DNA from 2 places in the Ruminococcus hominis genome. Region 2 is predicted to be linked to the other one. Evidence: a T-box and tRNA genes for the amino acid it is inferred to sense, from the RefSeq annotation. Region 2 holds a T-box; the other holds one or more tRNA genes.

Region 1 (16,046 bases), 660 kb from region 2:
TCCCGGTATTTGGAAGTGAAATTGAGCAGGTTAAACTTGGATGTCTGGCTGCAGAAGGAATCGAGTATACACAGCTTGGAAAAGATACAGGAAAAATGGCAGCAAAAATCTTAAAAGGCGAAGCCAGTGCATCTGAAATGGATTATGAACTGATCACAGAAAGCAGCCTTTATGTAAATGAAAAAGTAGCAGAAAATCTTGGAATCACAGTACCGGATACAATGAAAGAGCGTGCTGTAGAATCATTCACAGAGATTACAGAAAATTAAAAAAAGAAAAAAGTTCCTGTTCAAAAAATGTGAGCAGGAACGATTTTTAAAGTTGTAAGGTAGAGAGGTTGACAGATATGGATTTTTTAATCAGTGTATTAGAACAAGGTATGATTTATGGAATCATGGCACTTGGAGTATATATCACATATAAAATTCTGGATTTTCCAGATTTAGGAGTAGACGGAACATTTCCAATGGGCGCGGCTGTTACGGCAGCATTATTGAAAGTTGGTGTCAATCCATATCTGACATTGATTATCGCATTTGCAGCAGGAATCGTTGCCGGAATATGTACAGGATTGATTCATGTAAAGTTTAAGGTAAGAGATTTGTTATCAGGTATCATTATGATGACAGGATTATATACAATTAATTTGTATATTGCAGGAACAAACAATGTGCCATTATTTTCCTGCAATACAATTTTCAGAAATGAAATGACAAAAAAACTGTTCGGAAACCAGGTTCCGGCATGGATGGATATTGTAATTATTTTGGTTCTTGTATTAATCTGTAAAATATTAATGGACTTGTACATGAAAACACAGTCAGGATATTTGCTTCGTGCGGTTGGCGATAATGATGTAATTGTAACATCTCTTGCCAAAGATAAGGGAAATGTAAAGATTCTTGGGCTTGCAATCTCAAATGGACTTGTTGCTTTGAGTGGATGTGTATTTGCACAGCAATCAAAAGTTTTTGATATTTCAATGGGAACCGGTGCACTTGTCATAGGTCTTGCCAGCGTTATCATCGGAATGAGTTTCTTTAAGAAAATGTCATTTGTAAAAGCAACAACAGCAGTTATTATAGGTTCTATATTTTATAAATTATGTGTTGCACTTGCTCTCAAATTCGCAGGAGCAACAGCAACAAAATTAGTTACAGCAATTCTGTTCCTTGTGATTTTAGTTGTTAGTGTAGACAGAAAGAAGAAGGTGAAAGTCAATGCTTGAGTTAAAAAATATTCATAAATTTTATAATCATGGAACAATCAATGAAATGTGTTTGTTTGAAAATTTCAACTTAACAATTGATGATGGCCAATTTGTTTCTGTGGTGGGAAGTAATGGCTCCGGAAAAACATCTATGCTGAATTTAATTTGTGGAAGCATTCCTCTTGATTCAGGAAGTATTATCATTGACGGAAAAGATATTGCAAAAGAGAAGGAATTTAAGAGAAATCAATATATTGGCCGAGTATTTCAGAATACGGCAATGGGAACATGTCCAAGTATGACCATTGCAGAGAATATGGCACTTGCAGATAATAAGGGTAAGATATATGGTCTTCGTATGGGAAAAAATAAAGCAAGACTGGATTTTTATCGCGAGCAGCTTAGTCAGTTAGGTCTTGGTCTTGAAGACAAGATGGATGTTAAAGTAGGTGTATTGTCGGGCGGACAGCGTCAGGCAATGGCACTTTTAATGGCAACCCTCACACCAATCCGTTTTTTGATCTTAGATGAGCACACTGCGGCATTAGATCCTAAAACAGCAGATTTGATTATGGAATTGACTGATAAGGTTGTGAAAGAGAAGCATTTGACAACAATTATGGTAACACACAATCTTCGATATGCAGTAGAGTATGGCGACAGACTGTTGATGTTACATCAGGGAAAAGCAGTTATGGATTACTCCGGAGAAGAAAAAAAGAAAATACAAATTGAGGATATTCTTGGAAAATTCAATGAAATCAGTATTGAATGTGGAAATTAAGAATAACGAGGGTGAGGATACGGGTGTGTACTCATCCTTTTTTCTTGCGAAGTGTATCAATGTGGTAGTATGATAGTAAAAGAAAAATACAAAAGCAAAGTGATTGGAGGAGCTATGGTGCGTACAATAAATGTAAATGAAATCACGAAAAATATAAAGGAAATGTGTATTGAAGCAAATCATTATCTGTCACCGGATATGGATAAAGCAATGAAACAGGCGGAGCAAACAGAAAAATCTCCACTTGGAAAACAAATCTTAGGGCAGTTACAGGAAAACCTAAAAATAGCAGCAGAGGACATGATTCCGATTTGTCAGGACACAGGAATGGCAGTTATATTTTTAGAAATTGGCCAGGATGTACATTTTGAAGGAGGTTTGCTTGAAGATGCGGTCAATGAAGGTGTGCGACAGGGCTATGTAGATGGATACTTGAGAAAATCTGTTGTGAAAGATCCATTGATTCGTGAAAATACAAAAGACAATACACCGGCAATTCTGCATACAAAAATCGTTGCCGGCAATAAGGTAAAAATAAAAGTCGCACCAAAAGGATTTGGAAGTGAGAATATGAGCCGAGTGTTCATGCTGAAACCGGCAGAAGGAATTGAAGGAGTGAAAGAGGCAATTCTTACAGCTGTGAAAGATGCTGGACCAAATGCATGCCCGCCAATGGTAGTTGGTGTTGGTATCGGTGGTACATTTGAAAAATGTGCATTGATGGCAAAAGAAGCACTGACTCGTGAAGTAGGAACACATTCGGATATTCCATATGTTAAAGAGATGGAAGAAGAAGTGTTGGAGAAAATTAATGGCCTGGGAATCGGACCAGGAGGACTTGGTGGTACAACGACAGCATTGGCTGTTAATATCAATACATATCCGACTCATATAGCAGGACTTCCGGTCGGGGTAAATATTTGTTGTCACGTAAACAGACATGCAATCCGGGAAATTTAATATTTTCATAGATAAAGAGAAAGGATATAAAAATGGATAAACATATAACAGCTCCGATTACAAAAGAAGTAGCAAGAACATTAAAAGCAGGAGATTATGTATACATAACAGGAACAATCTATACTGCACGTGATGCTGCACATAAAAGAATGTATGAAATCCTTGAAAAGGGTGAAGACTTACCAATAGATATTAAAGAACAGATAATCTATTATATGGGACCGTCTCCTGCAAGAGAAGGCAGACCAATTGGTTCAGCGGGTCCGACAACAGCAAGCCGTATGGACAAGTATGCACCGCAGCTATTAGATCTTGGACAAGGTGCAATGATAGGAAAAGGAAAACGTTCACAAGCTGTAATTGATGCAATTGTGAGAAATGATGCAGTATACTTTGCAGCAGTTGGAGGAGCAGGAGCATTATTATCAAAATGTATTACGAGTTCAGAAGTTGTTGCGTATGAAGATCTTGGAACAGAGGCTATTCGTAAATTAACAGTAGAAAATTTCCCTGTTATAGTAGTAATTGACAGCGAGGGTAATAATCTTTATGAAACAGCTATTAAACAGTATTGTGTTGAAAAATAGACAAAAATAAAATTAATGCAAAAATGAAGTAAAAAAATTTGAAAAAGACGTTGACAAGTGCAGGATTCTCTTATATAATAAATTCTGCGCTGTTGCGTTGAACTAAATAATCCTATTGGTATATAGGTGTTATTCAGTACTAGGAGAAATACTCAAGAGGCTGAAGAGGCGCCCCTGCTAAGGGTGTAGGTCGGGTGACCGGCGCGAGGGTTCAAATCCCTCTTTCTCCGTTTGATGCAAGACAATGCATCGAAAGAATATCAAACTTGAAAACATTAAAAAAGTTGTTGACAAGAGATGAAAAACATGATATTCTATTTTAGCTGTCGCAAACAAGACATCGAGAGAGTGACTTGAAGCGAAACAGAAAAAATAAAAAAGTTGTTGACAAACGACAAAAGATGTGATAATCTATTAAAGCTGTCGCTTGAGACGACAACAAAATAAAGAACATTGATAACTAAACAATAGACAACAGATCCTTGAAAATTTCTTTAAGAGAAAATTTTTTAAGAACGGTTTATAACAAACCAAAACAACAGTAAAAGGATAGATTAGCTAGAGTTAATCTTGACTAGAACAAACACTTTTAACGAGAGTTTGATCCTGGCTCAGGATGAACGCTGGCGGCGTGCTTAACACATGCAAGTCGAGCGAAGCGCTTTACTTGGATTTCTTCGGAATGACGAGTATTGTGACTGAGCGGCGGACGGGTGAGTAACGCGTGGGTAACCTGCCTCATACAGGGGGATAACAGTTAGAAATGACTGCTAATACCGCATAAGACCACAGCACCGCATGGTGCAGAGGTAAAAACTCCGGTGGTATGAGATGGACCCGCGTCTGATTAGCTGGTTGGTGGGGTAACGGCCTACCAAGGCGACGATCAGTAGCCGGCCTGAGAGGGCGACCGGCCACATTGGGACTGAGACACGGCCCAAACTCCTACGGGAGGCAGCAGTGGGGAATATTGCACAATGGGGGAAACCCTGATGCAGCGACGCCGCGTGAAGGAAGAAGTATTTCGGTATGTAAACTTCTATCAGCAGGGAAGAAAATGACGGTACCTGACTAAGAAGCCCCGGCTAACTACGTGCCAGCAGCCGCGGTAATACGTAGGGGGCAAGCGTTATCCGGATTTACTGGGTGTAAAGGGAGCGTAGACGGAGAGGCAAGTCTGATGTGAAAACCCGGGGCTCAACCCCGGGACTGCATTGGAAACTGTTTTTCTAGAGTGTCGGAGAGGTAAGCGGAATTCCTAGTGTAGCGGTGAAATGCGTAGATATTAGGAGGAACACCAGTGGCGAAGGCGGCTTACTGGACGATGACTGACGTTGAGGCTCGAAAGCGTGGGGAGCAAACAGGATTAGATACCCTGGTAGTCCACGCCGTAAACGATGACTACTAGGTGTCGGGTGGCAAAGCCATTCGGTGCCGCAGCAAACGCAATAAGTAGTCCACCTGGGGAGTACGTTCGCAAGAATGAAACTCAAAGGAATTGACGGGGACCCGCACAAGCGGTGGAGCATGTGGTTTAATTCGAAGCAACGCGAAGAACCTTACCTGCTCTTGACATCCCGGTGACCGCTCCGTAATGGGAGCTTTTCTTCGGAACACCGGAGACAGGTGGTGCATGGTTGTCGTCAGCTCGTGTCGTGAGATGTTGGGTTAAGTCCCGCAACGAGCGCAACCCCTATCTTCAGTAGCCAGCGGTTTGGCCGGGCACTCTGGAGAGACTGCCAGGGATAACCTGGAGGAAGGTGGGGATGACGTCAAATCATCATGCCCCTTATGAGCAGGGCTACACACGTGCTACAATGGCGTAAACAAAGGGAGGCAAACTCGCGAGGGTAAGCAAATCCCAAAAATAACGTCTCAGTTCGGATTGTAGTCTGCAACTCGACTACATGAAGCTGGAATCGCTAGTAATCGCGAATCAGAATGTCGCGGTGAATACGTTCCCGGGTCTTGTACACACCGCCCGTCACACCATGGGAGTCAGTAACGCCCGAAGTCAGTGACCCAACCGTAAGGAGGGAGCTGCCGAAGGTGGGACCGATAACTGGGGTGAAGTCGTAACAAGGTAGCCGTATCGGAAGGTGCGGCTGGATCACCTCCTTTCTAAGGAAGAAAAAAGTAAAGAGAACTGCTGTCTATTGTTTAGTTATCAAGAAACAACTTGATAATGAAACCTTTTGGTGGCGATGCGTTTAGGGGTAACACCCGTTCCCATCCCGAACACGATGGTTAAGACCTAAACGGCCGATGGTACTGCACTGGAGACGGTGTGGGAGAGTAGGTGGCCGCCAAATCTAAAAAAAGAAAACTGGATTTACCAGTGATCAGAGATAAAAAATGATTTTTGTTTCTGATGACTGATAAACATCAGTCAGAATTGTACCTTGAAAATTGCATACAAAGAAATATAGATGATAAGATTAAAAAATATCTAATCAAGACATCCGAGGTAATGTTAACAAACATTAACTAAAGTCTGAAGAAAACAGACTTAAAAGAAATTGACCTATTACCAACGCATACACGCTAGTATGTGTCGATGAGAAACCAACCCGTGTTTCTTGTCTGTTGGTTATGCTGATAAGAGCGTATGGTGGATGCCTTGGCACTAAGAGCCGATGAAAGACGTGATAAGCTGCGAAAAGCTTCGGGGAGGAGCAAATATCCATTGATCCGGAGATTTCTGAATGGGGAAACCTACTTGAGCAAACCTCAAGTATCCTAACGCCAATCCATAACGTTAGGAAGGGAACCCGGTGAACTGAAACATCTAAGTAGCCGGAGGAAGAGAAAACAACATGTGATTCTGTGAGTAGCGGCGAGCGAAAGCGGAAGAGCCCAAACCGGAGTGCGTGCACTCCGGGGTTCGGACCGTATAATTGATTCAATGAGTCTAGCAGAATGGTTTTGGGAAAGCCAGCCAGAGAGGGTGAAAGCCCCGTAAGCGAAAGACGAGTTGACATGGCGGTATCCAGAGTACCACGAGACACGAGAAACCTTGTGGGAATGAGCGGGGACCACCCCGTAAGGCTAAATACTTCTTAGTGACCGATAGCGCATAGTACTGTGAAGGAAAGGTGAAAAGGACCCCGGGAGGGGAGTGAAAGAGAACCTGAAACCATATGTTTACAAGCTGTGGAACATCTTTATATGATGAACCGCGTACTTTTTGTAGAACGGTCCGGCGAGTTACGCTGGCTGGCGAGGTTAAGCACTGAAGGTGTGGAGCCGAAGGGAAACCAAGTCTGAATAGGGCGTGAAGTCAGTCAGAGTAGACCCGAAACCGGGTGATCTATCCATGTCCAGGTTGAAGTTGCCGTAAAAGGCAATGGAGGACCGAACCCACATCCGTTGAAAAGGGTGGGGATGAGGTGTGGATAGGGGAGAAATTCCAATCGAACCCGGAGATAGCTGGTTCTCCTCGAAATAGCTTTAGGGCTAGCCTCATACGAGTCTTGCGGAGGTAGAGCACTGAATTCTTAAGGGGGCGTCAAAGCTTACTAAGAGATATCAAACTCCGAATGCCGCGTAGATGATGTATGGGAGTCAGACTGCACGAGATAAGTTGGGTAGTCAAAAGGGAAAGAGCCCAGACCTACAGCTAAGGTCCCAAAATGTGTGTTAAGTGGAAAAGGATGTGGGATTTCGAAGACAACTAGGATGTTGGCTCAGAAGCAGCCATCCATTAAAAGAGTGCGTAATAGCTCACTAGTCGAGAGGTCCTGCGCCGAAAATGTCCGGGGCTGAAACACACTACCGAAGCTTAGGAATTAACGAATGTTAATTGGTAGAGGAGCATTCTTAAAGAGACGAAGCTGTACCGAAAGGAGCAGTGGATTTTTAAGAAGAGAGAATGCCGGAATGAGTAGCGAGAGGAAGGTGAGAATCCTTCCGGCCGAATATCTAAGGTTTCCAGCGTAAAGCTGATCTGCGCTGGGTAAGTCGGGGCCTAAGGCGAGGTCGAAAGACGTAGTCGATGGATAACAGGTTGAAATTCCTGTACTATGATATAACAGAACTGTGGGGACGCAGGGAGAGAGCGCGAGCCGGGAACGGAAAGCCCGGCGCAAGCGAGGTACCGGTCTGTCAGGAAAATCCGGCAGGCAACGGGAAGACGTGATGCGGACCGAAAAAGAGTAGGGAAGAGCGTGAGCTAACTGCCAAGAAAAGCCGCTATTGTTTATATCATACCCGTACCGTAAACCGACACAGGTGGATGAGGAGAGAATCCTAAGGCCGACGGGAGAAGCATTGTTAAGGAACTCGGCAAAATGACTCCGTAACTTCGGGAGAAGGAGTGCCATGCGAATGGCCGCAGAGAATTGGCCCAAGCAACTGTTTAGCAAAAACACAGGTCTATGCAAAACCGAAAGGTGAGGTATATGGGCTGACGCCTGCCCGGTGCTGGAAGGTTAAGGGGAGAGGTTAGCGCAAGCGAAGCTTTGAACTTAAGCCCCAGTAAACGGCGGCCGTAACTATAACGGTCCTAAGGTAGCGAAATTCCTTGTCGGGTAAGTTCCGACCCGCACGAAAGGCGTAATGATTTGGGCACTGTCTCAACAATGCACCCGGTGAAATTGAAATACCAGTGAAGATGCTGGTTACCTGCGCCAGGACGGAAAGACCCCATGGAGCTTTACTCCAGCTTGATACTGGGATTCGATATTGCATGTACAGGATAGGTGGGAGACTAGGATACGGTAACGCCAGTTGCCGTGGAGTCGATGTTGGGATACCACCCTTGCAGTATTGGGTTTCTAACCAGCAGCCGTGATCCGGCTGGGGGACAATGTCAGGTGGGGAGTTTGACTGGGGCGGTCGCCTCCGAAAGGGTATCGGAGGCGCTCAAAGGTTCCCTCAGAATGGTTGGAAACCATTCGAAGAGTGCAAAGGCAGAAGGGAGCTTGACTGCGACACCGACGGGTGGAGCAGGTACGAAAGTAGGACTTAGTGATCCGGTGGTATAAAGTGGGATTGCCATCGCTCAACGGATAAAAGCTACCCTGGGGATAACAGGCTTATCACTCCCAAGAGTTCACATCGACGGAGTGGTTTGGCACCTCGATGTCGGCTCATCGCATCCTGGGGCTGAAGTAGGTCCCAAGGGTTGGGCTGTTCGCCCATTAAAGCGGTACGCGAGCTGGGTTCAGAACGTCGTGAGACAGTTCGGTCCCTATCCGGCGTGGGCGTAGGATATTTGAGAGGAGCTGTCCTTAGTACGAGAGGACCGGGATGGACTGGCCGCTGGTGTACCTGTTGCATCGCCAGATGCATGGCAGGGTAGCCAAGCCGGGAAGGGATAAACGCTGAAGGCATCTAAGCGTGAAGCCCCCCTCAAGATAAGATATCCCATAACGTCAAGTTAGTAAGACCCCTTGAAGACGACGAGGTAGATAGGGCAGAGGTGGAAGTGTGGTAACACATGGAGCTGACTGTTACTAATAGGTCGAGGGCATAACCAGAACAGGTGATAGGAACAAGATGGATGAAAAACTTTGTATGCAGTTTTGAAGGTACAACCTTCAATTTAATACGGCCTAGTGGCTCAGTTGGTTAGAGCGCCGCCCTGTCACGGCGGAGGTCGAGAGTTCGAGTCTCTTCTGGGTCGTTATGTGGGATCTTAGCTCAGCTGGGAGAGCATCTGCCTTACAAGCAGAGGGTCACAGGTTCGAGCCCTGTAGGTCCCACTTAAAAAAATAATATGGATGGATTCCCGAGTGGCCAAAGGGGACAGACTGTAAATCTGCTGCAAATTGCTTCGGTGGTTCGAATCCACCTCCATCCATTCCGATTTTTAATCGGACTTGCAAATGCAAGCCGATGTGGCTCAATTGGCAGAGCAGCTGATTTGTAATCAGCAGGTTATCGGTTCGAGTCCGATCATCGGCTTTCTCTTTTTGAGAGTTAACTTCATATCGCGGGGTGGAGCAGTCTGGAAGCTCGTCGGGCTCATAACCCGAAGGTCGTAGGTTCAAATCCTGCCCCCGCAATTCAAGACTTTTAAGTCTTATGCCCAGATAGCTCAGTCGGTAGAGCAGAGGACTGAAAATCCTCGTGTCGCTGGTTCGATTCCGGCTCTGGGCATTTTCACTGCAATAATAGCTGTGAATATGGGCGTGTAGCTCAGGTGGTAGAGCACTTGACTTTTAATCAAGTTGTCCGGGGTTCGAATCCCCGCACGCTCATTGTAAATGATCAACGTTGAATAGACGTTGATTTTTTTTTATTTAAGTTTAAGGAGCGCTAAAAACAATGTCAGAAACCTTATATAAAAGATTAAAAAAATACAGTGACTCTGATTATTATGGATTTCATATGCCGGGACATAAAAGAAATAAAGAGCTTATAAAAGCGGATATTCCATATGCATATGATATTACAGAAATTACAGGATTTGATGACCTTCATCATTCAAAAGAAATTTTAAAAGAAGAACAGGAACGAGCGGCAAAGATTTTTCATGCTGAAGAAACAGCTTTTTTAGTAAATGGAAGTACAGTCGGTATTTTAAGTGCTATTTTAGGATCGACAGAAAAAGGAGATCGGATTCTTGTTGCAAGAAATTGCCACAAATCGGTATATCATGCTATTTACATGAATGAATTGCATGTTGATTATATTTATCCTAATTATGATCCGGAAGTAGAATTGAATGGAGAAATAGATCCGGAAAAGATTCGGAAGAAGTTAGAGGAAAATTACAAATCTGATTGTGAAAATAAAATAAAAGCAGTTATGATAGTTTCGCCTACATATGATGGTGTTTTGTCAGATATAGAAACAATAGCGAAGATTGTTCATGAATATGGAATCCCATTGATCGTTGATGAAGCTCATGGAGCACATTTTGGATTTCATCCATATTTTCCAAGAAATGCGAATGAAAAAGGTGCCGATATTGTAATCCAGAGTATACATAAAACACTCCCTTCTTTGACACAGACAGCATTGATACATATGAATGGACAAATCGTAGATAGAGAATCGGTGAGAATGTATTTACATATGCTTCAGTCGAGCAGTCCATCTTATATATTAATGGCCTCTATAGATGAATGTATAGATATGCTGGAAAATTATAGAGATGCTTATTTTCAAAGCTATGTAGAAAATTTAGATAATGTGAGAAAAAATTTACGACATTTGAAACATTTGAAATTGGTAGAGACCGGCAAGGTAGAATATGATAAATCCAAATTAGTTATTTCTGTGAAAGATACCAAAATGACAGGAAAAGAATTGCATCGGATATTATTAAAGAATTATCATTTGGAAATGGAACTGTCAGCAGGAAGTTATGTACTGGCTATGACTTCTATAGGGGATAAGAAGGATGGAATGGATAGACTGGTGAAAGCCTTATATGAAATAGATGAAGAGTTAGATAAAAAAGAGTTATTCAATAAAAAAGGTGAAAAAGAACCGAATAATGTGGATAACATTTCAAAAAAAACAGACAGTTGTGAAAAAAACATTAAACTCCACAGTTATCAATTACCAGAATTAGAGCAGGTTTATCCGAGTGCTGAAGCAATAAAAAAAGCAAAGAATAAGGAAAATGTGGTATCGTTAGAATATAAAAATTGTGTGGGATATATTTCAACAGAGTATGCTTATCTATATCCGCCGGGGATTCCGATTATAGTTCCGGGAGAGCAAATTTCAAACAAAGCAATTAAAATTCTCATACAGTATGAATGTGCAGGTTTTGATATTGAGGGTGCAAAAGAAGAAGGTAAATTAGAAGTGTTAAAGTAAGTACCCAAAATGTAGTTATCTCAGTCGGAGATTGGACTCCCACTGAGATAAACGCTCCGCGAGGATGCGCAGTGATTCTGTAAAGAATGTGTCAGCTTACGCTGACCAGAATCACACGCCAAGTCTTGCGGTTGCTCGACTTGAATTTAGTAAAATAGAACAACTATAATGTATGTAACAGTGAGAGAGGAAAAAGCATGGGAAAGATTTTTTATTTAATGGGAAAAAGCTCATCTGGGAAAGATTCTCTTTTTAAGAAAATAAAAGAAAGAATACCGGAATTGAAAAATATAATTTTATATACAACAAGACCAATCCGCGAAGGAGAACAAGATGGGGTGGAATATCATTTTGTAGATGAAAATAAACTTCAGGAATTGGAAAAAAGAGGTTGTGTTATTGAGCAGCGTGCTTATCAGACAAAACATGGAATTTGGAAATATTTTACGGCAGACGATGGACAAGTTGATTTGTCGCAATATAGTTATCTGGTGATTGGCACGTTGGTGTCTTATAAGGAAATGTGTAAATATTTCGGAAAAGAAAATATGATTCCGTTATATGTAGAGGTAGAGGATGGATTGCGATTAAGCAGGGCTCTGGAAAGAGAGCGACAGCAGGCAGCACCTAAATATGCAGAAATGTGCAGAAGATTTTTAGCAGATTCAGAGGACTTTTCGGAGAAAAATTTACAGGATGCGGGAATTACAAAGCGTTTTCAAAATTTTGATTTTCAAAAATGTGTAAGTGAGATTTGTAATTATATTGGTATACAGGAAAACGGATTTACGTAAAATTAGATAGTATATAGTGAATATAAAAGAATGCTTTTTCGTATTTGCGGGTATGACTCCCTTAAAAACTATGTTATAATACGAATGTCGAAGTGGCTGAATGGCTGTGGGAATAAATTTAAAGAATGTGGGTGATAGAATGAGCGGATTTAAAGACGTTGTAGGACACAAAAATATAATACAGTACATTGGGAATGCTGTGACATCGGATACTGTCTCCCATGCTTATATACTCAACGGAGAAAGAGGGTCTGGAAAGAAACTACTGGCAAATCTATTTGCAATGAGTCTTCAGTGCCAGAACCGAGAGGCAGACGGAGATGCATGTGGAAAATGCCAGTCTTGTAAACAGGCAATGAATGGTAACCAGCCGGATATTATCCGTGTTGTTCATGAAAAACCGACGACGATCAGTGTAGATGATATTCGTGAACAGGTAAATAATGATATTGTGATAAAACCTTATAGTAGTAAATATAAGATTTATATTATTGATGATGCAGATATGATGAGTGTACAGGCTCAGAATGCGTTATTAAAGACGATTGAAGAGCCGCCGGAGTATGCAGTGATCATGCTTTTAACACAGAATGCAGAAGTATTATTGCCAACAATACGTTCTCGATGTGTTATGTTGAAATTGCGTAATATTAGAGATCAATTGGTGAAAAAATATCTTATGGAGCAGTTGGAGATTCCAGATTATAAAGCAGATATCTGCGTAGCATTTGCACAGGGGAATATGGGAAAAGCAATTTCACTTGCAACTTCTGAATATTTTAATGAGATTAAAGAAGAGGCAATCAGACTGCTTAGAAATATTGATGAGATGCAGGTAGAAGAGTTGATGGCTGCGGTGAAAAACTGTATGTCATATAAGCTGGAGATTCAGGATTATCTGGATATTATTGCAATCTGGTATCGTGATGTTTTATTATTTAAAGCAACAAAAGATCCGGACAGGGTTGTATTTTCAGATCAGCTGAAGTATATCAAGCAGCGTGCCAGTAAAAGTTCCTATGAAGGTATTGAAGTAATACTGGAGGGTATCGAGAAAGCAAAGGCAAGACTAAATGCAAATGTAAACTTTGAGCTGACAATGGAATTGCTTCTGCTGACAATAAAGGAGAACTAGAAGAATGATAAAAGTAATAGGTGTGCGTTTTCGAACTGCAGGAAAGATATATTTTTTTTCGCCGGGAGAACTGGAAATAAAGCAGGGAGAATATGTCATTGTTGAGACTGCGAGAGGCATAGAATACGGGCGTGTTGTAAGCGGTCCGAAGGAAGTGAGCGATGATGAAGTCGTACAGCCGTTAAAATCTGTTATTCGTATTGCAAATGAACAGGATAAAAAAACGGTTGAGAAGAATAAAGAAAAAGAAAAAGAAGCGTTTAAAATTTGTCTGGAAAAGATTCGCAAGCACAATTTGCAGATGAAACTGATTGATGTAGAATATACATTTGATAATAATAAAGTATTATTTTATTTTACAGCAGATGGAAGAATTGATTTTAGAGAGCTTGTCAAGGATTTGGCGGCAGTTTTCCGTACAAGAATTGAATTGCGTCAGATTGGTGTGAGAGATGAGACAAAGATCCGTGGAGGGATTGGAATCTGTGGCAGACCATTGTGCTGTAGCACATATTTATCTGAGTTTGCAGCAGTTTCAATTAAGATGGCAAAGGAACAGAATCTTTCACTTAATCCAACAAAGATTTCTGGTGTTTGCGGACGTTTGATGTGTTGTTTGACAAATGAAGAAGAAACGTATGAAGAGTTGAACAGTCAGCTTCCATCAGTCGGAGATATGGTGACAACACCGGATCAGTTAAGTGGAGTAGTGCATTCGTTAAGTGTTTTACGTAAGCAGGTTAAGGTGATTGTAAATCTTGAAAATGATGAGAAAGAGATTCGAGAGTATTCTGCTGATGAGTTGAAATTTAAACCGAGACGAAGAAAAACAAAGGTTTCAAAGGAAGAGATGAAACAATTTGCCAAATTGGAGAAAAATGAAGGAGCATCCAAGTTAGATGACAATTAAGAATCAGGATGTACATTTGTATCCGGGAGAGCGATTGGATGATTTGCAGTTAAAAGGTTACGAGATCATACAAGATCCGAAGCGTTTTTGTTTTGGAATCGATGCAGTACTTCTTTCTAATTTTGCAAAAGTAAAACCGGGAGAACGGGTGCTGGATCTTGGAACAGGAACAGGAATATTGCCAATTCTATTAGAAGGCAAGACAAAGGGAAGTCATTTTACCGGTCTTGAGATTCAGGAAGAGAGTGCAGATATGGCACGAAGAAGTGTGGCATATAACCGGTTGGAAGATAAGATTGAGATTGTAACAGGAGATATTAAAGAGGCAGCAACGATTTTTCCGCCTGCCTCTTTTGATGTTATCACTACGAATCCGCCTTACATGTTAAATCAGCATGGCCTGAAAAATGAGGGCGATGCAAAGACAATAGCAAGACATGAGATACTTTGTACTTTAGATGATATTTTAAGAGAGAGTGAAAAGATTCTTGCAGATAGCAAGGGACGTTTTTATATGATTCATAAACCATTCAGGCTTGCTGAGATTATGGCGAAGATGTGCCAGTATCGAATTGAGCCGAAACGTATTCAGTTTGTACATCCTTATATAGATAAGGAACCGACAATGGTTTTGATAGAGGGACTGCGAGGCGGAAAATCGCGTGTGACAGTTGAGCCGCCGATAATCATGTATGAGCATTAGAGAGGAATTATTATGTCAGGAACATTATATCTGTGTGCAACACCGATCGGTAATCTGGAAGATATGACATTTCGTGTGATACGGACGTTGAAAGAAGTAGATCTGATTGCAGCGGAAGATACAAGAAACAGTATTAAATTGCTGAATCATTTTGAGATACAGACGCCAATGACGAGCTACCATGAATATAACAAATATGAAAAAGGTCGTAAACTGGTTGAAAAATTGCAGGATGGTATGAACATTGCATTGATTACAGATGCGGGTACGCCAGGAATTTCAGATCCAGGGGAAGAACTTGTAAAGATGTGTTATGAAGCTGGAATTTCGGTTACGTCGCTTCCGGGGGCAGCAGCCTGTATTACAGCACTTACATTATCTGGATTATCGACAAGAAGATTTGCTTTTGAAGCGTTTCTTCCAACGGATAAGAAGGAAAAAGAGCTGGTGCTTCAGGAAATAGAGCGGGAAACAAGAACAATTATTATGTATGAGGCTCCACATCGCCTTTTAAAGACGTTAAAGATGTTAAGTGAACGATTGGGCAAGGAACGACGGATAACGGTCTGTAGGGAGCTTACAAAGCGTCACGAGACAGCATTTGCGACGACATTAGAAGAGGCGTGTGCATATTATAATGAGCAGCCGCCAAAAGGTGAGTGCGTACTTGTGATCGAAGGAAGAAGCCGTGAGCAGATTGCTCAGGAAGAAAAAGCTCAGTGGGAAGAAATGAGTATTGAAGAACATATGGAGCATTATCTCTCACAGGGGATTGATAAGAAAGAAGCTATGAAGAAGGTGGCTAAGGACAGAGGGGTGTCCAAGAGAGACATCTATAATACGTTGATATAAACAAGCGAGGGAAACCAATGGGGACGGGGAACCAGTAGGGACGGAGTTAATGGCTCTTTTTTAATAAAAAAAGCCATTAACTCCGTCCCTACTGGTTCCCCGTCCCTACTAGTTTCTAGCGCTGTACGCGTCCTGCCCCGTCACTATCCATCAGTGCAAGAACTTCATTTTCTGAGATAAAGTTTAAATCGCCAGGAATAGTGTGTTTGATTGCTGCGGCAGCAAGTCCGAATTCCAGAGCTTTTTCAGCACCCATATCGGATAGAATTCCATGAAGTACTCCAGAGGCAAAGGAATCTCCGCCGCCAACACGGTCGACAATATGAAGATTGTAA
Region 2 (16,046 bases):
TTGGATTTTGCGGTGCGCCGGTGCATAATGATGGGGTGACTGTTCCGAGGATCAAGAAGATTGGTGAATGGAGCGAATACCTTGAGACATTAGGTATCGGTTCTATTATTTTAAATCCTATATTTGAATCTGATAACCATGGTTATGATACTCGCGATTTTAAGAAAATAGACTGTCGTCTCGGAACAAACGATGATTTTAAAGAAGTTTGTCAGACACTTCATGAGCATCATGTAAAGATTATGCTGGATGGCGTATTTAACCATGTCGGACGCGGCTTCTGGGCATTTCAGGATGTACAGGAGAAAAAATGGGATTCTCCTTATAAAGACTGGTTCCACATCAGCTTTGACGGAAACAGCTGTTATAATGATGGCTTCTGGTATGAAGGATGGGAAGGACATTTTGAACTGGTAAAATTAAACTTACAGAATCCTGCAGTCGTAGATTATCTGTTAGACTGTGTTCGTTTCTGGATTGAAGAATTCGATATTGACGGACTACGTCTCGATGTTGCTTATAGTCTGGATCACAATTTCATGCGTCGTTTACGCCATTTCTGTGAAGAATTAAAACCGGGATTTGCATTGATTGGAGAAGTGCTCTTTGGTGATTACAATATTATTGTAAATGATGAGATGCTTCACAGTTGTACAAACTATGAATGTTATAAAGGCATTTACTCTAGTTTTAACAGCATGAACATGTTTGAGATTGCACATTCGCTGAACCGTCAGTACGGTCCTGAGCAGTGGTGTATTTATCGAGGAAAGCATCTTATGAACTTTGTTGACAACCACGATGTTACTCGTATTGCCAGCATTCTCACAAACAAGAATCATTTACCACTGACTTATGGTATTTTATTTGGTATGCCTGGCATTCCATGTATCTACTATGGAAGTGAATGGGGCGAAGAAGGTGTCAAAGCCCCGGATAATGATTATGCACTTCGTCCATGTTTCGATGCTCCGAAACCAAATGAATTGACTGAGCTTATCGAAAAGCTCATTGTAATCCGCCGTGAAAGCGATGCACTTTGTAATGGTGGATACCACAATGTCGTTCTTACAAATCACCAGCTTGTCTTTGAACGCCGCAGCGACAGCGAACGGGTTCTTGTTGCGATCAACGCCGGGGATTGTGACTTTACTGCCGGAAATGGTGAGTTGAATGGAGATTATACTGAATTGATCACAGGTGAAACCGGAAACCTGTCAGGATCACTCAATATGCCGGCTTATAGTATTCAGTATTTGAAGATGAACTAAGGGGAGAGACCAACGGGGACGGGGAGACCAATGGGGGACGGAGTTTTCTGGCTTTTTGTTAACAAAAAGCCAGAAAACTCCGTCCCCCATTGGTCTCCCCGTCCCCGTTGGTCTGCCCCCGTTTGGCACTAGTTCTATTTCACAACTACTTTACGGAAATTTTTCTTTCCTTTTTTCAGGACAATTCCTTCTCCTGCAAATTTATCTTTTTCAATTGTCGCATAGATATCTGTCACTTTCTCACCATCTACTGCAACTCCGCCCTGCTGTACAGCACGTCTTGCTTCTGATTTTGAAGATACAAGTCCACTCTTAGCAAGCAATGTAAGAATATCAATTGTTCCTTCTGTCAAATCTTCTTCTGTTAATTCTGCTGTTGGCATATCAGCTGCATTTCCCTGGCTGAATAATGCACGGGCGCTTTCCTGTGCACGAACTGCTTCTTCTTCACCATGAACGAGTTTTGTTAATTCAAATGCAAGGATTTCTTTTGCTTTGTTCAACTGGCTTCCTTCCCATGAATCCATTTCATCAATCTGCTCTAACGGAAGGAATGTCAACATACGGATACATTTAAGTACATCAGCATCCGCTACATTTCTCCAATACTGGTAGAAATCGAATGGAGATGTTTTGTTTGGATCAAGCCAAACAGCACCTGACTGTGTTTTTCCCATCTTTTTACCTTCTGAGTTCAGAAGCAGTGTGATTGTCATAGCACTTGCATCTTTACCAAGTTTACGACGAATCAGCTCTGTACCACCGAGCATGTTTGCCCACTGGTCATCTCCACCGAACTGTAGGTTACATCCGTAATTCTGGAATAACTCATAGAAATCGTAGCTCTGCATGATCATGTAGTTAAATTCAAGGAATGTAAGTCCTCTTTCCATACGCTGTTTGTAACACTCATGTGAAAGCATACGGTTTACGCTGAAATGTGCACCTACTTCGCGGAGTACTTCGATGTAATTCAAATCCATCAGCCAGTCAGCATTATTTACCATCAATGCCTTACCTTCTGAGAAATCAATGAATTTACTCATCTGCTCTTTGAAACAGTCACAGTTATGCTGAATCTGCTCCGGTGTCATCATCTGACGCATATCAGATCTTCCTGATGGATCACCGATCATAGCTGTACCGCCACCAATCAATGCGATTGGTTTGTTTCCTGCCATCTGCAGACGTTTCATCAGACATAATGCCATGAAATGTCCGACATGAAGGCTGTCTGCCGTTGGGTCAAATCCGATGTAAAATGTTGCCTTTCCGTTGTTGATCAAATCTGCAATCAGTTCTTCGTCTGTAACCTGTGCGATCAGGCCACGTGCTTGTAATTCTTCGTAAAGTGTCATGTTTGTTCTCCTTTTCTTCTTGTTTTTCTTTTTGAAATATACTGTGCGAAGGGACAAGTTATCTCTTTTTGTCAAATCTTAGCAATAAAAAAATCCCGCCCCTACAATTTCGTAAGGACGAGATATCATTCCCGTGGTACCACCTTTATTCACAACAGATTCACATCTGCTGCCTCAACAGCAACTGCCGTTTCTAAAAAACATTGATTGCCGTGGCATGTTAACGTCTGCCGATCCGTCACAGCCTACTTGCATCCGATCAGGACCCGTTCGGTGTGCAGCTCCAAGAGGTATTCACAATCCATTCCTTCATGCGCCTCTCATCTGCCGGCTGCTTTCTGTATGGGTGTAAAGATTGCTACTTTTTCTTTTCAAAGCCTTTTGATTTTTCATCTGTTTACAAGCCTAACCGATTTGAGGAGCTTTGTCAAGATAGTTTCCACATTTCCTCTGTTTTCCACTTTTTACAGCACCAGGTTCGCAAAGAGTACGATCAACAGAATCTGCCAATGCCTGTTCCCCGTACTCCAGCAACGGCGCATAACACATATTGCTGATTTCACGGCCAAGTGCTGAACTGTATGTCAGTTGATCCACTCGAACGACAAAATGACATTCGAAATATTTTCCGATCGTATCTCCCATTCCCGCCTGCAGATACTGATCCGGCACCTTTTGCAGTATCCAGTGCTTTGCCGCCTCCCATTCCAAAGATCATATCCGCCTGCACTTCTTTCGCCCGCTGTGCAAGGCGATGTATTTTTTCATAAGTACACTCCTGTTCAAACAGCACAATATCCACGATCGCGTATTCGCTTCCTTCTATTGCAGCCTCCAATCGCGCCTTTCCTGCACACAACGCTTTCACGCCGCCAAACAGAAGGATCCGCTTTCCGTATCTTGCACACACATTCGTTACATTGTCATATGCATGCTCTCCAATCGAGTAATTGCAAAAATAAATACTTTCTGTATTCATTATTTCACTAGCTCCTGTAACTTCGCCAAACGGTTCAGTGCCTCATCCATCGTCGATTTTTCTCTCGCAAAATGCAGTCGGATCAAGTTGTTTACTTCTTCTTTGAAGAAACTGGATCCCGGAACTGCTGCCACTCCGATATTCCGAATCATCCATTCACAGAATTCCAGATCTGTATATCCTGCAAACTGTGGCAGATTGAGATATTCCTGAATGTCGATCATCACAAAATAAGTTCCCTGCGGAACATTGTGCTTCAGACCGATCCGATCCAGCCCATCAAGGAAATACGCACGCTTTTCCGTGTAAAGCTCCAGCAGATCATCATAGTATGACTGAGGGAAATTCAATCCTGTCACAGCTGCTTCCTGCAATGGTGCTGCCGCTCCGACAGTCAGGAAATCATGTACCTTCTTCGCTGCCTCAATCACTTCTTCCGGTCCGATCAGATAACCAAGTCTCCAGCCGGTGATGGAATATGTTTTGGAAAGAGAATTACATGTAATCGTATGCTCATACATTCCCGGCAGGGATGCCATGCAAGTGTGATGATTCGGTGCATACACCATATGCTCATATACTTCATCCGTCACAACAAATCCATCGTATTTCACCGCAAGCTCTCCGATTGCAGTTAATTCTTCTTCTGTAAACACCTTTCCGCACGGATTGGACGGGTTACAGACAATGATTGCCTTCGCCCCCTGACGAAAGCCTTCTTCCACCAAACGGATATCAAATCCATACTCCGGCGGTACGAGTGGAATGTAGATTGGCTCTGCTCCGGAAAGAATCGCATCCGCTCCGTAGTTCTCATAAAACGGAGAGAATACCATCACCTTGTCCCCCGGATTACAGATTGTCATCATCGCACACATCATCGCCTCTGTTCCACCACAAGTCACTACGATTTCTTTCTCCGGGTCAATCTCTCTTCCGATTGCTCCCCCCTGCTTTCTTGCAAGTGCCTCTCTGAAATTCTCCGCACCAAATGTCACGGAATATTGATGTGGTCCTGCATATGCAGCTTTCGCAAGTGCATCCATAATCTCCTTCGGCGGATCAAAATCCGGAAATCCCTGCGATAAATTGATTGCTCCATATTCGTCGCTGATTCTTGTCATTCTGCGGATGGCGGAATCTGTAAATGTTTGAACTCTGTCACTTAATCCTGGCATAATATTACCTCCTCTCTTCGCGATTCCCTGCAAACGGAACCGTCATACTCTCTTTTGTTTTTTTTCTGTATTGATTTACCATAAATCGGCAACTATAATAAAGTATACCGTTACGGTATAGTCAATAGGATAAGCGAATAAATATGCGGAAATTAAACAAACCATGTATAAAAACCGGGAATTTTGCAAAATTATGCAATACAAATAAACGAACTTTGTTCCATTACGATGAAATCGGTCTGTTCTCACCAGTTCTGACTGACGACAAGGGATACCGATATTACACAAAAAGCCAATGTGATGTATTTTTTACAATCACATGTCTGAAAGACATTGGAATGCCTCTGAAAGAGATCAAACAATACATTGATTCCAAAGATCCTGAAAATCTGAAACAATTATTGTTGGAACAGCAGGAAAAAGTACGACTGGAACTGAAGCATCTGAAACGAATCGAACAGGTCATCCAGACAAAACTGGAATTACTTGAGATTGGCGAACGCCTTGAATTTGACGGAACTGTCTCATCTGTGACACTGGAGAGCTGTCCGGAAGAATATCTGATCACAAGCCCGGCTCTGAATTCCAGCGACAACACGGAACTCTTTCCGGCACTGTGCCAGCATATCAGCTACTGCTGCCACGAGGACTTGACCACGGAGCATCCTTATGGTGCCATTATCTCAGTCAATGCAGCCCGCCACAATCTCCCGGATACTTATCTCTATTTCTTCACAAAAATCGCATTCCCATCGGAACATCATTCCTGTATGATCAAACCGGCGGGCACTTATGCTGTCTGCTATTTAAAAGGGGATTATTATGACGCTTCTCTGGCGTACCATGCATTGTTCGCCTTTCTTGAAAGCAATGGTCTCACACCAGGAGAATTCTGCTATAAAGAAGCCATATTTGATGAACTGGCCGTGGATGACGAAACGAACTACATCACCCGAATTTCTTTTCCAATTGTGTCTTTTTAATGTATTAGCAATTGTGGGGATTTCTATGTCTTAGACACACTACGTTATCCAAGACAGTAGGAATCCACACAACAAGAACACCTTGGGGAAACGGCGAAGATGCGGCGTAATCTATTCTCCACTAATCACTTTTCCCGGATTCAACAGACCTTTCGGATCAAATACTTGTTTTATTCCACGCATAATCCTTATCTGTTCTTCTCCAATCTGCTCTCTCAAATATTCTTTTTTTGCAAATCCAATTCCATGTTCACCTGAAACAGCACCACCAACTTCCGCAGCCTTTTCATACATCTCTTCAAAAACCTTTTCCAGTTTTTCTTTCCAGACTTGTTCATCTAATTTATCCCTGCATATGTATATATGCAGATTTCCATCACCTGCATGTCCAAAACTTGGAATTCGAATATCATACTTCATTGCAAGTTCATGTGTATACCTGATAAACTCAGCAATTCGATTTCTCGGAACAACAACATCACATTCATCCATTTCTGTCGTTGATGCTTTAATTGCTTCCAAAAATGCCCCTCTTGCGGACCAAACTGCATCTTTTCGTTCTGGAGTATCCACCAAAAAAACATCTAAAGCGCCGTGTTCCAGACAATATCCAGCAACTTTATCATACTCTCTTTCTACTTGGGCTTCTGAATTTCCATCAAATGTCAACAATAAATATGCCGGATTTTTTGTATCTGGGAATTTCTTTCCAAGAAATTCCTCTGCGAAACAGATTACCTCTCGTTCCATAAATTCAATCGCTGTTGGACTGGATTTCAATCGAATAATTTCCGGTACCGCCCCAATTGCATCTTCCATTTTTGCGTATGGAATTAACAGGCTAACACTTTTCTCCGGCAACGGAACTAACTTCAAAATCAACTCTGTAATAATAGCAAGTGTTCCTTCAGATCCTATTAACAGATCTTTCAGACTATACCCCGAACTGTTCTTTACGATTTTTCCTCCCAGATGTTCAATTGTTCCATTTGGTAGTACCACTGTCATTCCACGGACATAATCCCTTGTAACACCATACTTTACTGCTCGCATACCTCCTGCATTCGTACTTACATTCCCACCAATAGTTGCGGATTTTTCTCCTGGATCTGGTGGATACAAAAACTGATGATCTTCTGCATATTTGGCCAATTCCATTAAAAGAACACCTGGTTCAACTGTAACAGTCAGATTCTCTTCATCCAATTCCAGAATATGATTCATCATCGTTGTTTCCAACATAATTCCACCTTTAATAGCAACTGCTGCACCAACCAGACCTGTTCCTGATCCTCTCACCACAACCGGAATCTCCTGTTCATATGCATATTTCATAATCGCGGCAATTTCCTCTGTAGACAATACCTTAATCAGAATATCCGGATATCCTGATACTCCCCCCAATTCATCATGACTATAGTCTTCACCTATTTCTTCTCCAATCCATACACGAGAAGAATCTACTATTTTTTTTAAAAAGGATAGCTGTTCATTTGTCAGACTCATTTTGTACCTCCTTTCAGCTGTGCTAAAAGCTGCGGAAGAATCTCATATAAGTCTCCCACAAAACAATAATGCGCTACATCAAATATACTTGCATTTTTATCCTGATTAATTGCAACGATACACTCTGCACCTTTCATTCCCGCAACAAACTGTACTGATCCAGAAATGCCAATTGTGATAATCAATTTTGGCTTTACAGTTCTTCCACTCAGGCCAATCTGTCTCTTGGGATCAAACCACCCCGCTTCAATTAACGGACGAGTACACGCCATCTGCGCCCCCAATTTATCTGCAAATTCCTGAACCAGTGTCAAATCATTCTGACTTTGCAAACCTCTTCCAACAGCTACAATTACGTCTGCTTCCGCAATATCAATCGTCTTTGGCTTTTCGATTTTCTTCTCCAACTGAACCTTTGACTGCATCTTTTCTTCAGTCAATACCATTTTTTCAATGTGTCCTGACACCTCATCTGTTCTTTTGGGTGCCGAAAACACTTTATACCGCACTGTACAAAACTGTGGCCGAGAATTCGGGGTAATAATCTGCGCCATAATATTTCCGCCAAATGCTGGTCGAATCTGTACAAGATCTGTATTATCCTTCATTTCCAACACCGTACAATCAGCTGTTAATCCTGTATGAAATCTTGCCGCTGCTCTCGGAGCAAGTGAACGTCCCTTCACCGTAGCACCAAACATCATCACGGAAGGATGAACTTTTTCCACAAAATCCCCCACCACATTTGCATAAGAATCAACTTGATATTCTTGCAACAGTTCTGCATCATAACAATATACACAGTCTACTCCATAATGTCTCAATTCTTCTGTTGCATCTTCTAGCCCACACCCAACTAACAATGCATATACAGGATGCGCATTTACCTTCGCTAGTTCTCTTGCTTTTCCTAGCAGTTCATACACAACCGGATGTATCTTCCCATCTTCCCATTCTGCAAATACAGCAATCCCATTCCAAAGACTTTTATCTATTTCTTCTACTTCCTCTTCTTCATAAGTTACAACTCCTGAGACTCCGTTCTTTACACATAACTTACACATTTTACATCCTGCACCGATTTCCAATTTTCCTTCGTTATAAGAAATCGCATGGAACGGACAAATCTCACACATTTTTTCTGCAATTTCAGGAGTTACTGACTCTTGATGAACTTTTAAAAATCCCATTTCATTTCCTCCATCACATTTCGTTATGTTCAACGCAATAAATGCGTAGCCCCAACAAATTCTTACACAAATTTTTTCTCATGAAGTAATCCAAACAATACATTCCCTAATTCTGACGCATCACCTTCATAACGTTGACTCGACATATTTTTTTCCGGTGGAAAAATGCGTTCTACCTGAGTTGGAGACCCCGCCAAACCATAATGCTTTTTATCCTTATCTGCGAAATCAGCAAGTGTAATTGTCTCTATTTCCAATTCTCTTTTTTCCAATTTTCTTTTATATGATGGAAGTCTCGGAGTATTCGCATCCTTCTCAATTGTCAAAAGACACGGCATTGCCAACCGTAGTTCTCTTTGGTAATTCTCTTGATTTTCTAAAACAATAATATCATTTTTCTCTACTGCAACTACTTGTTCTACATTTGCCACATGCACCATATGCAGACATTCTGCCATCTCTGGTCCAACTTGTGCAGTATCCCCATCTGTTGTCTGTTTTCCGCAGATAATCAAATCATATTGACCTGCCTTTTGAACTCCTTGGCTTAACGTATAACTCGTTGCAACAACATCGGCCCCTGCAAAACTGCGATCACTGATTAGAATTCCTTTGTCAGCCCCCATATAAACTGCCTCTTTTAACACTGCTGCGGCCTGCCCGGGCCCCATAGAAATCACATCAACGTTTCCTCCATACATCTCCCGAAGTGATAATGCTTGTTCAATCGCAAACAAATCAAACGGATTCATTTTTGATTCTACTCCATCCCGTTTCAAAACTCCGGTTTCCTCATCCACTTCAACCATTGTTGTTCCCGGAACCTGCTTAATACAAACAAGAATTTTCATGTTTTTCCTCCTACACTACACTTTTACCTGCTTTTTGGGTATACAAAAAACACCTCACCATATGTTTGTCTATGCCTGAGGTATCTTTTGCTCTTTTCCCAATCGATCTAATACATCTTATCGATAATTGACTGAGATGTTTTTTGATTGTTTTCGTAACTATCATCGTATGTCTTACGATAAAATTCTATGTATAGCACATCCATAATAAACATCTGACTCATTACTGCTGTCGTTGAGCCACCTTGCAGTGGTCCTTCATTCGCACCACAAAGCAGAACAACATCAACATAATTCGTCAGTGGTGACTTTTTATGTTTGGTAATTCCTGCTACATACGCTCCTTTGCTCTTCGCCAGTTTTGCAAAAAGAAGAGAATCCTTTGTGGATCCTGAATAGGACACCACAATTGCAACATCATCTGGCTCGAGTGTAGATGCCACCATCGTCTGCATATGTGAATCTGTAAAGCAGTACACCTTGTTGGAAATACGCAAGAACTTATTTGTGAAAGACATCGCCATCACCTGACTTGCACCAACACCGAAGAAGAAAATCCGTTTTGCACTTATCATCTTATCGACTAATGCCTCAATAGTATCTTCGTTAAGCAGTGCATTCGTTTCCATCAATACACTCATATTTGAATTTAATAATTTTTGAACCATCATCGAAAAAGAATCTTCCATTCCAATATTTCCGTTTAATGTCTCTTGTTCACTTTTTTCTTCTTCGTTCTGCATACTTAAAGATAACTGGATTCTGAATTCCTGATAACCTTGTAACTTCATACTTTTACAAAATCGAAACACAGTCGTCTCTCCGACCTTGCAGGCTGCCGCAAGATCTGTAATGGACATAAAAAGTACCTCCTGTGCATTCTCTAAAATGTAATCTGCTACCTTTTTTTCTGCCTTTGTCAAATACTGATACTCCAAACGTATCTGTGTTATAAAATTATCTTGATTCATAATCCTCCCTTCTGAGCTTACAGAATTGTAGTTTCCGGTATTTTCAGTTTCTGTTCTGCAATATAAACTGCTCCCCAAAGCCCGGCCTTATTTCCAAGACTCGCCACCGAAATCTCTACATCTCTGAAACTCGGCATAATTCGCTCACTTACAACAGTTCGTACTGATTCAGCAACATATTCCTGTACCATAACACCACCACCAATAATCACGCTTCTTGGATTAAAAACATGAATCAACGTTACCAGTCCATGTGCTATCTCCTGTATCCAATCATCTACTACCCTCTTCACTTCCGGCATATCAATATGTTCAAACACCTCTCTGCCGTTTGCAACTTGTACTGCCTCTTTTGAAACTCTTCGAACAAGAGCACTTGTTGATGCATAATCTTCATAGCATCCACTGATCCGAACGCCCTGACGAACTTCCTCTCCATGAATGATCATGCTCCCAAACTCTCCTGCTGATCCTGCAAATCCTTTAAATATCTTTCCGTCGATTACAACGGCGCCTCCAACTCCGGTTCCATATGTCAGACATAGATATTCCGACATTCCTTTCGCCGCACCGAAGTATCCTTCTCCGAGAGCTGCAGCATTCACATCATTTTCTACTGCTGTTGGAACCCCAAACTCATTTTCCAGAATTTCTCTTATTTTCATACCGGTATATCCTGGTATATTTTCATTTGCATAACGGATACAGCCGCTGGCAGAATCCACCTGTCCCGCTGTACTGATTCCAATTCCGTCAAACGGTTTTAATGATTGGATAATCTCGACAGCATTCTGTACCACATATGCCCCACTTTTTTTTGCATCTGTCGAACGTTCCGAAAAATTCTTTAGTATTCCATCTTCATATTTCGCATATTTTATAGAAGTTCCGCCAATATCTAGTACTACTAATTTCATTTTAACTCCTATTTACGATACAGTCCAATATTTTCGAAAATTTTCGTCAAATATTTCTATTTTACTCTATCGCATTCACGAATCTTTTTGTAATTTCCATCGGCCTCGTAATTGCCGTTCCTACCACAGCTGCTAATACACCAGTACCCAAAATATGTTTCAGTTGCTCCGGTGTCCAGATACCACCTTCTGCAATTACCGGTTTTTCTCCACTTTCCACTAACTGTTGAATCAACTCCATATTAGGAAGTTCACTTCCTTTTGAATAAGATGTATAACCAGATAAAGTAGTTCCTAAAATGTCAAACCCGATTTTCGCAGCATTTAGTCCCTCTTCCAAAGTGGAACAATCTGCCATAAAAATCTGCTCTGGATATTTTGCTCTTACTTCAGCAAAGAAATCTTCTAAGCTTCTCTTTCCTGGTCTCATCCTCTTTGTTGCATCCAATGCAATAATCTCCGGACGAACCGTCATCAATTCGTCTACCTCTTTCATTGATGGCGTGATATACACATCAGAATCATCATATACCCTTTTTATAATTCCAATTACTGGAAGCTTTACCTCTTTTCGAATTTCCAAAATATCCGAAACGGAATTTGCACGAATGCCAACAGCACCTCCGTACATAGCAGCCACCGCCATCCTCTGCATAATATAGGAACTGTGCAATGGTTCATTTTCCAATGCCTGGCACGATACGATCAATCCACCTCTAATAGTGTCTAATATTCTTTCGTCCATCTGCGCCTTCCTTTCTGCCTCACTGCTGTCGGCTTTTATCAGATGATTTCCTCAAATGCAATATCCAACTGTTTCAAATCTTCTGCTGCGGTCATATTGTTTTTCATAATATTATATTCTTTTAACTTCGCAATATTTTCCTCTGTCGGCTCTACTCCAAGTTCACTTAGCTTTGTCGGCATATTCATCGCTTTCATCATATGATATACTTTCTGATATTCTTCTTCTGGATCTTTGTTAAAACGCATCTGCATCAGAACACCAACTGCTACGATTTCCCCATGCAATGATTCTTTTGATTCGATTGGAAAAAATTTTCTTGTACCGTCATACAAACCATGTGCTATCGCAAGCTGATCAGAACCGCTTGAAAATCCGCTTACCATAGATGTAATTATCAGATTCACAAGTACCAAATCTCTTAGAAGGATCGGATCCTTCTTTGGATTTTCATATACTTCAACTCCATATTTTGTCAAAAAGTCATAAATAAACGTAGAATTCATATATGCCATTTTCTTGAAGACAGATACTCCGGGATATGTCATATCTGCTCTTCCATTCACTATCTCCGGCAATTTAGCAATCGAATCTAAAATTCCTGACGCAAACAATCTCTTTGGTGAATCTCCGATAATATCAATATCTGCAATCACAGAATCGACTTCTTTCTCTTTCGGAATAGAGCAATCATAACTTCCTGTATCTTTCGTATACATAATACTGACCGCTGAAGAGCCTGCACAAGTTGCAACAGATGTTGGCACAGTAATCAACGGAAGTTTTGCCATATCTGAAACGACCTTACTCAGATCCATACATTTTCCTCCACCAATTGCCACTATCACATCTGCTTTCTGAACAGTTGCTTTTGCAGAAAGCCTTTTTGCAAAATCTACTGAGTTAGGTTCGTCCATCAGATTCCAATCTGCTTCCACACCTTCTGATTCTGCTTTTGCTCCGATTTTCTCACGAATCATAGGAAGCGTTGTTTTTCCACCAATCAGAAATGCCTTTGCCCCATACCTTTTGATTTCGTCCGGCAATGTGTCTATAACACCTTCACCATAAACAAATCTGCTTACCCCAATTTTTAAAACTTCACTCATATTTTGCACCTCCTGTTTTATAGTTTGCTTAAAAATTGATATGTCTTATCCTCAAAGTCCGGAATATTTTCATGTTGAAAATCCGGATAAATAATATGTTGTTTCTTCGATTTTATTTTGTTGTAGATTGCAAACTGCGAAGACGGTGGGCAATTCATATCCCAACATTCAACATATCCTGTCTGAAAATCTGATTGAACAAATTCTACCTTTGGATCTATTCCGTGCATTTCATCTAAAGCAGATTTCCAGTATTCCTCGAAATCCACCGGTCTAGGATTTCCCCATAGTACTTTTTTAATTTTTCCAACGGAAAATCAACCCCCCATACAGCACATCCTTTCTCTATTTGTCACTACCTGCGGTTAATCCGCCCACCAAATATTTCTGTGCAATCAAGTAAATTAATATTGGCGGGATAATTGCAATTATTGTTCCTGCCATAATCCAATTCCATGGTGTGACAATATCCTTCATTCTCGAGAGACCTACAGTCATAGATACTTTTCCTGGTGATGAAGTAAGTATCATTGGATACAAATATGCATCCCACCCGGAAAAAAATGAAAGTGCAAATGCTGTTGTTAATGCAGGTAAAGAAACTGGTAATATTATCTTCACCAATGCTTGAAATCGTGTACATCCATCCACAGCCGCTGCTTCTTCCAATGTAACAGAGATGCTATCAAAAAATCCTTTTAGTAACAAAATTGGATTTGCAATCGCTGATGCAACCATCGCTAAAACTACAATTAGATATGTGTCATATAATCCCATAGAATTTGAAAGACCATATAATGGAGTCACAATTACAATTTGTGGAATAACTTGAATCGCAACAATAACCATCATAAATGCCACTTTAAACCGAAATTGAAATCTGGAAAGTGCATACGCTGCCAAAATCGAAATAATAATTGTAAAAAAGCTCGTTCCTAATGCATAAATAATTGAAGCTTTTAAGTATTCCCACAACGGAGTTTGTGTTGCAACTTCTATGTAGTTTTCCCAATGAAAATACTCCGGATACAACATGCGTTCTCCCAGCTTTGCAAATGGCGTTAATGATGTCATCAATGCAGAGTATATTGGAAGCAAAGCAATAATAACCCATACAATAATGAAAAAATACCGTACAATATAATTCCTAATTTTTTCATTCCGTCTGTTTTTCTTCATTACTTGTCCTCCTTTGCATTATGTTTCATAAGGAAAAATGCAATAATAGATACAAATAACATTGTAAATATTGCTATTGCCGCTGCACCACCCATATCACCATTAATAAATGCCTTCTTGTAAATTGTAATACTAAGCAGTTCTGTTACATTCAACGGACCACCTGCAGTAATTACATACACCAAATCAAAGATTGTAAACGACCAAGCCATTAGAATCGTTCCACTCATAACCATTACAGGTTTTAACAGTGGGAGTGTTATATATACGAAATATTTCCATCCCAAAGCACCGTCAAGTTTTGCTGCTTCTTCAACTTCTGATGGTATTGTCTGCAACGCGGATAATAAACTCATTACAAGAAACGGAACACCTTTCCATATTCGAATGAATATTACCGTCGCCAGGGCTAAATCAGCGCCCAAAAAGCTGACTGGCGTACTAACCAACCCCAAATCCAAAAGTACTGTATTCACAATCCCATTTGTAGAATTTAACACCCAACTCCACATTGTTCCTGCAAACACATGCGGAATAACCCATGGAATAATTACAATTGTTCTAAATATCCCTCTGCCCGGAATTGGTTTATTCAACGCAAGTGCAAGTGTCGTTCCAACCACAAATATACCCGCAATACCACAAACAACCCAGATCATTGTTCTTCCCAATGTCGCAGCAAATGCTGATGTGAATAAATACTTATAATTATCCAGACCCGCCCACCGCTGAAATTGGCCAATCAAATCTACTTTTGCAAAAGAATACCAAAGTAAATTTACAAGGGGAATTGCAAAAATCGCAAAAATAATAAAAATTGCAGGTATTAAAAATATATAAGGCAGAGCTTTTCTTTTTCTTTTCAGTTTCATAAACTAAAACTACCACCTTTCAATATTCTATGAGATAAAAATAGAGCTGGTCATAAGCTGATAAAAACCAGTTTATGGCACAGCCTCATTTTTATCATTCTACATAGTTTGAATGTACTGTCTCAATCATAAAATCAATAGCTTTATCTGCTGTCATTTTTCTCGTTGCTGCTGCCTGAGCACCATCTGCAATTGCCTGTTCTATCATCGCAACATTCTTATCCTTTGGACGTGCTGAAACAGTATCTAATTGCTCTACCAACGCATTCCAATATTCTCCTGAAAATTCATCCATTTCCTTTTCTGATTCTAGAATTGGTAATAGTCCCCACTCTGTAGCATGTCTTGTCTGATTTTCGTTTGACATTAAATGCTGCACCATTTTCCAAGCATCTTCTTTATCTTCACATGCTTCTGGAATCGACCATCCATCACATCCAAGAATCGGATGAGATCCTGCTGGTCCAGCCGGGAACAATGCAGTATTAAACTTGCTTTCTTTCCCTTTGTCAAGTTCCTCTTTTAACTCCTTAACTGCCCAAACACCATCCAGATACATCGCAACTTCACCATCTCTGAACAATGTTCTAATTCCAAACGGATTCTGCTCAATCGAATTTGCCTGTGTAATACCATAATCATTTGTAATTGCTGCAAATTCATTTAACACTTCTACAAACAACGCTCGATTCTCTTCATTATCTTCAAAAGTAAACTTTTTATCTCCATCACTCCAAATATCTACGCCAGTATAACTTGAATAAAAACTTTCTGTAATATTTGCAAAATCTTCTGTTGCAGTAATCCCCCATCCAAGTCCTGGGATACCAGTCTTCTCCGTGATTGTTTTTGCCATTGATATCATTTCTTCAACGGTTTCAGGTGGTGAATTTGGATCAAGTCCGGCCTGTTCAAAATACTCTTTATTGTACCATAA

What was found. The T-box of region 2 lies ahead of tyrS (tyrosine--tRNA ligase). A T-box ahead of a tRNA ligase gene usually reads a tRNA of that ligase, here a tRNA-Tyr.
Region 1: it encodes a tRNA-Tyr, which carries the amino acid that the T-box ahead of tyrS (tyrosine--tRNA ligase) is inferred to sense. The anticodon was not compared.

What each region holds. Positions count from the first base shown of each region.
Region 1 covers NZ_JACOPE010000001.1:9,863-25,908, forward strand. Annotated here, with positions in the region: gene H8S40_RS00035 (ABC transporter substrate-binding protein) at 1-269, shown strand, start outside; gene H8S40_RS00040 (ABC transporter permease) at 347-1,228, shown strand; gene H8S40_RS00045 (ABC transporter ATP-binding protein) at 1,221-1,994, shown strand; gene H8S40_RS00050 (fumarate hydratase) at 2,109-2,954, shown strand; gene H8S40_RS00055 (Fe-S-containing hydro-lyase) at 2,987-3,541, shown strand; tRNA gene H8S40_RS00060 (tRNA-Ser) at 3,684-3,771, shown strand; rRNA gene H8S40_RS00065 (16S ribosomal RNA) at 4,130-5,662, shown strand; rRNA gene rrf (5S ribosomal RNA) at 5,736-5,853, shown strand; rRNA gene H8S40_RS00075 (23S ribosomal RNA) at 6,130-9,021, shown strand; tRNA gene H8S40_RS00080 (tRNA-Asp) at 9,094-9,167, shown strand; tRNA gene H8S40_RS00085 (tRNA-Val) at 9,174-9,246, shown strand; tRNA gene H8S40_RS00090 (tRNA-Tyr) at 9,263-9,344, shown strand; tRNA gene H8S40_RS00095 (tRNA-Thr) at 9,376-9,448, shown strand; tRNA gene H8S40_RS00100 (tRNA-Met) at 9,476-9,549, shown strand; tRNA gene H8S40_RS00105 (tRNA-Phe) at 9,571-9,643, shown strand; tRNA gene H8S40_RS00110 (tRNA-Lys) at 9,672-9,744, shown strand; gene H8S40_RS00115 (aminotransferase class I/II-fold pyridoxal phosphate-dependent enzyme) at 9,812-11,317, shown strand; gene H8S40_RS00120 (guanylate kinase) at 11,515-12,111, shown strand; gene holB (DNA polymerase III subunit delta') at 12,251-13,246, shown strand; gene H8S40_RS00130 (PSP1 domain-containing protein) at 13,251-14,156, shown strand; gene H8S40_RS00135 (tRNA1(Val) (adenine(37)-N6)-methyltransferase) at 14,146-14,859, shown strand; gene rsmI (16S rRNA (cytidine(1402)-2'-O)-methyltransferase) at 14,872-15,711, shown strand; gene H8S40_RS00145 (sugar kinase) at 15,827-16,046, opposite strand, start outside.
Region 2 covers NZ_JACOPE010000001.1:667,395-683,440, reverse strand. Annotated here, with positions in the region: gene H8S40_RS03005 (alpha-amylase family glycosyl hydrolase) at 1-1,271, shown strand, start outside; gene tyrS (tyrosine--tRNA ligase) at 1,406-2,629, opposite strand; T-box leader at 2,740-3,013, opposite strand; gene H8S40_RS02995 (iron-containing alcohol dehydrogenase) at 3,189-3,608, opposite strand; gene H8S40_RS02990 (pyridoxal phosphate-dependent aminotransferase) at 3,608-4,786, opposite strand; gene H8S40_RS02985 (MerR family transcriptional regulator) at 4,930-5,769, shown strand; gene H8S40_RS02980 (FAD-binding oxidoreductase) at 5,881-7,275, opposite strand; gene H8S40_RS02975 (electron transfer flavoprotein subunit alpha/FixB family protein) at 7,272-8,465, opposite strand; gene H8S40_RS02970 (electron transfer flavoprotein subunit beta/FixA family protein) at 8,528-9,316, opposite strand; gene H8S40_RS02965 (MurR/RpiR family transcriptional regulator) at 9,424-10,287, opposite strand; gene H8S40_RS02960 (ROK family protein) at 10,305-11,204, opposite strand; gene H8S40_RS02955 (N-acetylmannosamine-6-phosphate 2-epimerase) at 11,266-11,949, opposite strand; gene H8S40_RS02950 (iron-containing alcohol dehydrogenase) at 11,988-13,058, opposite strand; gene H8S40_RS16420 (acetylxylan esterase) at 13,076-13,360, opposite strand; gene H8S40_RS02940 (carbohydrate ABC transporter permease) at 13,404-14,237, opposite strand; gene H8S40_RS02935 (carbohydrate ABC transporter permease) at 14,237-15,109, opposite strand; gene H8S40_RS02930 (ABC transporter substrate-binding protein) at 15,204-16,046, opposite strand, start outside.